DNA from 2 places in the Clostridium zhoujianii genome. Region 1 is predicted to be linked to the other one. Evidence: riboswitches for the same ligand, from Rfam matches in the RefSeq annotation. Region 1 holds a riboswitch; the other holds the start of a gene.
The links. Region 1 has a riboswitch for thiamine pyrophosphate ahead of tenA (thiaminase II). Riboswitches for the same ligand answer to the same signal wherever they lie in the genome.
Positions count from the first base shown of each region.

Region 1 (4,580 bases):
AGGGCTTATAGGGTTCCCTATGAATGGGTACCACAATTAGAAAAACAAATTGAGGTAGAAATTAAAAAGGTGGATTTAAAAAACTATAGAATAGAGGGGGCAGAACCTATAGGGGCAAAAGAAATAACAGAAGTTATTGGAGTTAAAGGATATAATAATAGTAGTGCATTTTGCGTTATATCAAATACAGAAGGAAAATAGGATAATGTAAAAGTAAATAGGGAACCCCAGCATAAGTGGTGCTGGGGTCTTTTATTTAAAGCATATTATAATGAGATAAGGCATGATGTATTCCATCATCCTCAAGATTCTTAGTAATAAAGGAAACTAGATTAAATAGAATGGGATTACTATTACCCATTGCAATACTATGATTAACATACTCAAGCATAGATAAATCATTAGTGCTATCACCTATAGCATAAGTATTTTCATAAGGAATATTTAAATGATTTATTATATACTTAATTCCTGATGCTTTAGAGTATCCACTAGGCACTAATTCATAAAAATCATCAGCTCTTTTTATAAAATCGAATATATTTTTATACTTTTCATAAAATCCATTAAAGTTACTATCTTCATTTAAGAAAATAACTAGCTTGTCAATATCTAAGTTATCTTCATACCAGGTAGTACCTTTATAGAAGCCTTCATTTTTATGTATATCTATAATTCTTAGAATTTCTTTATGTTTTATATTTTCAAGGTTATCAAAATAAACACCATTTCTACCTTCCAATACTCCATCTAAATTATACTCTTGCATTGCTTGTCCTAATTCCTTTGATAATTCTTTACCAAGAGATTTGTAAAGAAGAACTTCATTATTATATTCAATGTAAGTACCACAACCACAAATTAATCCATCAAAACCTATCTCTCTATGAGTATTAGTTATTTCTGATACTGGCCTACCTGTATTAATAAAGGCTAGGTGACCATTTTCCCTTATCTTTTTAATTGCCTCTTTAGTGCTTTCTGGAATGATATGATTTTCTTCACTTACTAAGGTGCCATCAATATCAAAAAATACAATATTTTTATTCATTAGTAACTTAACTACATCAACATGTAGTATCTCCTCTCTTTGATTTATAACTTTATTATAGTGAAAAAGCTCATATATTTCAAAAAAATCATAAGGAAGAGGTAAAAGAGACATTGTAAAGGCGAAGATGGATATTAACCAAATTATATTAATTTAGAGTAGTCCTTCTAATATTTAAGTATTAGTGATATAATTATTTTGGATATTATAGGTTGTAAAGTTATAATATTCTGATATTTTGTAAAAATAAAATAGCTAGGGGAGCCATGTGCTGAGAGGATAACCGACCCTTATACCTGAACTAGATAATGCTAGCGTAGGAAAGCTTATTATAGAATTATAATATTAATATATTTTAATCTTGAATTATATAAGCTATGCCTATAGGTATAGCTTTTTTATTATGTAAATTAAGAATATGTATAAGTAGGAGGAGAAAATATGTTATTTACAGAAAAATTATTTAAAGGAAGTAAGGATATATGGATGGGGTATTTAGAACATCCATTTATTAAGGAGATTGGTGAAGGTACTTTAGATAAGGATAAGTTTAAAAATTATCTTATACAAGACTATCTATATCTTAAAGAATATACAAAAGTATACTGTATGGGGGTTATAAAAAGCAACAAAATATATGATATGAAAATGTTTTATGAAGGAGCAGATGGTATTATTAATGATGAAAGTGCAAATCATATTTCTTATCTAAAGGGATTTGGAGAAAATATTATTGATATAGAGAATTATGATTATCATAAAGCAAATGAAAGCTATACAAGCTATATGAAGAGTGTAGCATTAACAGGTTCAATTGAAGAAATAGTTGCAGTATTATTACCTTGTACCTGGAGTTATAATTTTATAGGGAAATATCTTAAAGATAATTATAGTGGATCAATTGAAGGTAATTTTTATGGAAGTTGGATAGATGTTTATAGTGGTGAAGACTATACAAATTTCACAAAAATATGGATAGACTACACTAATAAGTTATGTGAGAATTTAAATGAAGATGATAAGGAGAAATTAATAAAAATCTTTAGGAATGCAAGTATATATGAGATGGATTTTTGGAATATGGCATATTCCTTGGGAGATAAATAAGATGTTTAATACTTTTCTATTATTTATTTCTATAATTCCATTCCTAATTTACTTTAATAAGATGAGAAAGCTTAAATTAACTACAAAAGAGATGGTAGTAGTGGCATTGTTTAGTGCCATTAGCTATATGTTATCATTGATACCTGTAATAAAGTATCCTCAAGATGGAGGAATTAATATGTTCTCCATGTTACCACTTTTATTAGTATCAATCTTATATTCAAGAAAGGTAGGGGTTACTGCTGGACTTATTACAGGATTGTTAAGCTTATTAATGGGAGGATACATAGTTCATCCAGCACAATTAATACTTGATTATTTACTTCCAGAGATGGCATTAGGTTTAAGCGATATATTTGGAAAAGATAGTAAAAAGAATATTGTAATAGGTAGCTTAGTAGCGGTACTTATAAGTACTCTATTACACTTTATATCTGGAATAGTCTTCTTTGGACAATTTGCTCCAGAGGGGATGAATCCTGTAGTTTATTCATTTATATATAATTTCTCTGGAGGTGGACTAGAAGGTGTGCTTTCAGTAGGGATAATATATATGTTGCCAATTGCAAGATTAAAGAAAGCTTTAAATTAATAAAAACTATATTAAACTAAGAAATATTCACCTAGGTAGTATGCTAACCTAGGTGCTTTTTTATTATTAATACAGGTGTAGAAATTACAGATGAAATTCACATGTCCTTCATTAGAAATACAATTTACTTTGCTAATATTAATGAAAGTAAAAATATAAGTAAAGGAATGTGATAAAAATGAACTTTATAATACGAGGAATACTGACATTAAAGGAAAAGAAAGGTAGAACGGTAATTTTACTTGGAATTATGTTTACAGTTTGTGTAGTAATACTAGCATCTTTTGGAATACAGTCAGGGGCACAAGCAGCCGCAGTACTAGCTAGAGAAAAACTTGGAGCAGTTGTTACTGTATCTCAAAATATGGAGAAAATGATGCAAAAACAAAGAGATAGTAATGAACAGGGCAGTAGTACTGCTGGAGAAAGAAAAAGGCTTACTATGGAGAAAAAAGATGTACCTTTAGAATATGTAGATTTACTAAAAGAAAATGATCACGTAACAGGATATTACTTAAGTAAAAGTGCTGGTGCAAACTTAACAGAACTTTTACCCGTTGGCAAAGAGAAAGAAGCGGAAACAACAACTACGGAAAATAAGATTGCGGGATTTGGCAAAGAAAATGGTGGAAATTCATTTATAAATAACATTCCCAAAGGTATGCATATGTCTGGTGATATTACAATAAGCGGAGTTAATAATTTTAGTATGTCAGATGAATATGTAAATGGCGAATCAGTACTAAGCGAAGGAGAGTCAATAACGGAAAGTAATATAGATACAAATGTAGTAATGGTTGAAAAAACTTTTGCAGATGAAAATTCATTGGCAGTTGGTAGTACTTTTTCAATTGAAGATACAGATGGAAATAATGTAATACAAGTTGAAGTTATAGGGATATATACATCTAGCAAAGAAGTTAGTGATAATGGATTTATTAATACTTCTCAGCTTCCATATAATACAATAATTGCACCATATACATTAGTAAGCTCAATTAATTCTGAAGAAGCAACAACAGGGGTTAATACAATTAAATTTTACTTAGATGATCCATTAAATGTTGATTCATTTGTTGAATTTGCAAAAAGCACTACAATAGATTTTGATACTTATTCAGTAGATGGTGGAACAAAAGAGTATGAAGATATGATGAAACCAATTGAAAATGTTGCTTCATTTTCTAAAACAACAATTATTATAGTATCAGTTTTTGGAGGAGTAATATTAGCTTTAATAATAATTCTATCAATAAAAGATAGAACAAGCGAAATTGGAATGTTAATGGCTTTAGGAGAAAGGAGAGTAAAGGTAATAGGTCAATTCTTAGTTGAGGCATTAATTGTTTTAGTAGTAGCTTTTAGTTTATCTATTATAGCTGGAAATGCAATTAGTAGTAAAATTGGCGATGTTCTTTTAGAAAAAGAATTAACTACAACAGAATCAATAGCAACAAATACGCAAGGTGGTGGTATGCCTAACAGACCAGGTGGTATGAATTTTGGGAATAATAAAGGTGGTTTGATTACAACTACTGAAAAGATTGAGGAATTAGATATAGATATTTCTACTGATGAAGTAGGGAAAATGGCAGAATTAGCATTCATAATAGTGATTTTAGGAACTATAGTTCCTTCAGTAATGATAATGAGATATAATCCTAAAACAATATTAAGTAAGCATAGCTAGGAGGAAATAATTATGGAAAGTATTTTAAGAGTAGAAAATGTATCCTATTGGTACGATAAAAATCAAAATGTATTAGATGAAATTGAATTAGAATTTAATAAAGGCAGATTTTATACTATTATAGGAAGTTCAGGGTCTGG
Region 1 is NZ_JBPUTF010000001.1:1,002,299-1,006,878, forward strand. Features, by position in the region: gene ACSYT2_RS04740 (aryl-sulfate sulfotransferase) at 1-201, shown strand, start outside; gene ACSYT2_RS04745 (HAD family hydrolase) at 257-1,051, opposite strand; TPP riboswitch at 1,299-1,391, shown strand; gene tenA (thiaminase II) at 1,493-2,158, shown strand; gene thiT (energy-coupled thiamine transporter ThiT) at 2,160-2,750, shown strand; gene ACSYT2_RS04760 (ABC transporter permease) at 2,929-4,440, shown strand; gene ACSYT2_RS04765 (ABC transporter ATP-binding protein) at 4,453-4,580, shown strand, end outside.

Region 2 (4,580 bases), on a different contig from region 1:
TAATTTCTTTACTTTTTATTAATGGCTCACCACATATCCTTAACGCATCCTGCCAGCTTTCAATTTTATCTACAACTCTTATCTTTTCTTCACTTATCCAATCCAATAATCTAAGTTGAATAGTTTCTTTTTTCATTGTAGGTTTATTGATTAAAGCAGATTCTAGCCTAGTAACTAGTTGTTCTAAATCCTTCAACTCCACACTTTCATTTACAATATCTAATATTTCATATAATTTACTTTTCTTTAATCCACTTTTAGCTAAATGCTTTCCTAATACCTTTTGATCTTTGATTGTTAAAAAAGGACTTATTTTAATAATTGGTATATCCTTGTCCCTATGTATACTCTCATTTAATTTTAGTGTTGTTACAACAACATCTACATCTTCTAAATTGTAATCTACAAATTCTGCATAATATAATATTTCTTTAATTTCAACATTATATAATTCACTTATTTGCTTTGATACTATTGCTGATGTTCCATAACCCCCTCCGCAAACAAGTAAAACCTTTTTCTTTTCTATTTCTTCTACTCTATTTCTTTCTAATGAAGCAAGAAAATGTAGTGTTATTAAAGCAACTTCAGAATTTGGTATATCTTTATTAACTATATCCTCAAGTGGCCTCAATAGAGACTTAATAAGGTTAAATAATTCTGGATAGGGTTCAATTACATCCATATAAATATCATTTTCCATGGTTATATTGTTTTTTAATCTGTTTATGGCTGGTTTAATATGATTTAAAAGACCATTAATTAATATCTCATCAGACTGAATATTAACACCTGAATAATTAGACACTTCCTTAATCATTTGTTTAGCTAGTAATACAACATCTACCCAATTTTCTAGAATATCTACATTGTAATTATGATTTAAAATTCCTAGTAGATAATCTATTAAATATAATCTTTCTTTTTGTGAATACATTATATTCAATATCATTTCTATATTATCTAGATATCTATTGATACTTAAGTAATACTCGCTATTTTTCAAAAATTCCTCATTATCTACTTTATCTATGAACTTTCCTTGATTTATCCTTAGATAAGAGACCATAGTGTAAATCCATATCTCATCATAATAATTTTGTTCCTTATTATTTGTTTCTTCTAACAACTTCCTTATAGCTTTCTTCACTTTATTTTTATCTACATCTATAAAGGATTCTGTAAAGTAATCATCTAATAAGTTTTCATCAAGATTATTATCATCTCTTAAATAAAATTTCATCATATTTTTTGAATAGGTTTTCATAATGTAGCTACGAATAAATTGTTCATCTTCACAAACACAATTTTGAATTATTTTAATTCCAAGATCCTGAAGTTCCTCTGTAATAACATTCATATCATTTCTAATAGAGGTTCTGCTTACATCTAAATTCTTTGATGTTGCTGATAAGTTAATTTTCCCCTCAATTAGAAGTTTAGCTTTTATAAGATCTATTCTTTCTTCCTTAGAATGTTTATTTAACTTATAGAATTCTTCAATCTTTTGATTACCTATTAATGATTTGTGAAATGCTAATTTACCTTTAGATTTTTTTTCTATTAGAGGCAACTTATTTATTCTAAGCAAAAAATTAATTGTATCTAAGTCATATCTAATTACTCTATCTGTTATATTCAATTTTTCTGAAATCTCCTTAATGGAGGTTTGGTTGTTCTTCTTTAAGAACTCTAGTACTTTTAATAATCGACTATTAACATACATCTCTATCACCTGATTTCATTTTACTTTTAAACTAATTATAAAACAATTATCAATAATCGCAACAAAACCTGTCGAAAACTTTCATGTTAAAGAATTGTAATAATTTATGTCGAAATCTTACATCTTATGTTTCTTTAATAAAACAAAACCGAGTTTACTAAAAGGATACTTTAATATACTCCTCTTAACATAAACTCGGTTAATAACTTATTATTATTTTGTCACTTTGCTACTTTTATACAGTTCATAGAAATGATTAGTTGGTCCTACACCTTTTCCAAGTTCAAATCCATGCTCAATAGCTATTGTAATATATCTTTTTCCTTCATTAACAGCATCTTCTATATCCATACCTTTTGCTAAATTAGCAGCTATAGCTGATGATAGTGTACATCCTGTCCCATGTGTATGCTTTGTATCTATTCTTTCTTGTTTTAAATAAATAAAATTTTTCCCATCATATAATAAATCAGTTGCATCATCTTCCAAATGTCCACCCTTTACTAATACGTACTTTGGTCCAAGCTCCTTTAACTTGATTGCTGCTTCTTTCATTTCTTCTAGATTGCTAATTTTTATTCCCAAAATCTCCTCTGCCTCTGGTAAATTAGGTGTTATTAGTGTTGATATTTGGAATAATTCTTCTATTAATGTTTCCTTAGCATCATCTGATAAAAGTTTAAATCCACTTTTAGAAATCATAACTGGATCAACAACAACTGGTGGCAATTTTTCAACTGACCTTAAAGATTTTCCTATAGCCTTTATTGATTCTATTTTTGAAACCATACCTACTTTTATTGCATCAACCTTAATATCATCAAAAATGGCTTTAATTTGACCGCTTATTATCTCTGGGTTTACGTCCTGTATTCCAAATACCCCCATTGTATTTTGTACAGTAATTGCTGTTACGACGCTCATAGCAAATACTCCATTTGCAGACATAGACTTTATATCTGCTTGAATTCCAGCTCCTCCTGAACAATCTGAACCTGCTATAGTTAATGCTGTTTTCATATCTATCTACCTCCTCTTAATAGTAATGTTTTTCTTATTGATGGTACCTTAAGTAATATATAGGCTATTATAGCCCCTCCAATACAACTAATAGAAAATGGTACTATATAAACAAATAATGCTACCTCTTTTCCTAAAACTAACTTAGCAATTGGATAAGCTACTAATGCCCCTAATAATCCAGTGCCTATAATCTCACCTAATACTGCTATCTCTATTTTCTTGAACTTCTGATAGGCTAGTCCAGCTAATAATGCTCCTATCATACTTCCTGGAAATGCTAATAAACTTCCTGTTCCTAAAATATTTCTTAGAAAAGATGATACAAATGCATTTCCTACAGCATAAATGGGACCTAATACTACTGCTGCAACTACATTAACAAAATGCTGCACTGGTGACATCTTAGCCCCAAATATAGGAATAGAAAAGGTTCCAAATATCGTTGCTATTGCAATAAGGATTCCACTTATTGCAAGCTTATAAGATATATCTTTTTTATTCATATATATTCCCCCTTTTAAAAACAAAAAAGTGTAGCCTAGGGCTACACTAATAAATTTTAATTTATTACTTCCCTACGGTGGTCCTAACCACATCAGGTTCAAGAGTTTAGGAATTCAACTATTCCATTCTCAGCTAGAAACACTAGCACCCCTAGTAAATTTATACAATTTTCTATTTTATTCTACCACTTTTATTCTTCTCCGTAAACCTTCTTCTTTAATTCAAGACCAGCTTTAGTTACAGCAACTCCTCCTAAGGCTGTTTCTCTTAATGATGCTGGAAGACTCTTCCCAACCTTATACATTGCTGATAAAGCATCGTCAAATGGTATTTTAGAATCAACACCAGCCATAACTAAATCAGCTGTACATAAAGCACTTATTGCCCCTGAAGCATTTCTCTTAGCACATGGTATTTCAACTAATCCTGCTACTGGATCACATACTAATCCTAGAATATTTTTAAATACTATTGCCGCTGCATCTAAACTCATTTTAGGTGTTCCACCCATCATCTCAACTACTGCTGCTGCTCCCATAGCTGCTGCTGAACCACATTCTGCTTGGCATCCACCTTCTGCCCCTGACATTGTTGCATTCATTCCTATTATCATACCTACTGCCGATGATGCGAATAATCCTTGGATTAATTCATCCTCGCTCTTTTTAAGCTTAGCTCCTGCTGAAAGTATTACTGCTGGTAATATCCCACAAGATCCTGCCGTAGGACACGCTACTATTTTACCCATAGCTGCATTTACTTCTGATGATGATAATGCCATTGCCATTGCTAAAACTGTTGTTTCTCCTGTTAAAAATTCGCCCTTCTCTATATACTTTTGCAGCTTATATGCGTCACCGCCTATAAGACCACTTACAGAATAAACTTCCTTTTCCATTCCACCCTTTGCCGATTCCATCATTACATGTAAGTTATGCCTCATTTTTTTGAAAAGATCTTCCCTACTTATTTCTCTCTTTTCCATCTCATGCCTTATTGCATATTCACTTAGAGAAATATTTTCTTCATCACAAATCTTTAAAAGTTCTTCACCACTTCTTGCAATATTCATTTTATTCTTCCTCCGTAACTGGATTTATACTAATTACTCTACTTATTGATTCTATATTTTTTATTTGATCTACTATTGATTCTGTAATTTTATTATCCACTTCAAATACCATTGTAGCACCCTTACCTTTTTGCTTTCTAAATACCTTCATAAATGCTATATTAATTCCCTCAAAGTAAAGAGTTGAGGTTACCTTTGATACTGCCCCTGGAATATCTTGATGTGAAATAATTAATGTAGGGTATTCACCAGTAA
Region 2 is NZ_JBPUTF010000002.1:142,094-146,673, forward strand. Features, by position in the region: gene ACSYT2_RS14250 (BglG family transcription antiterminator) at 1-1,726, opposite strand, end outside; gene thiD (bifunctional hydroxymethylpyrimidine kinase/phosphomethylpyrimidine kinase) at 1,940-2,746, opposite strand; gene thiW (energy coupling factor transporter S component ThiW) at 2,749-3,252, opposite strand; TPP riboswitch at 3,305-3,415, opposite strand; gene sdaAA (L-serine ammonia-lyase, iron-sulfur-dependent, subunit alpha) at 3,444-4,325, opposite strand; gene sdaAB (L-serine ammonia-lyase, iron-sulfur-dependent subunit beta) at 4,327-4,580, opposite strand, start outside.
Region 2: it holds a riboswitch for thiamine pyrophosphate, as region 1 does, so the genes downstream of both, thiW (energy coupling factor transporter S component ThiW) here and tenA (thiaminase II) in region 1, are expected to answer to the same signal.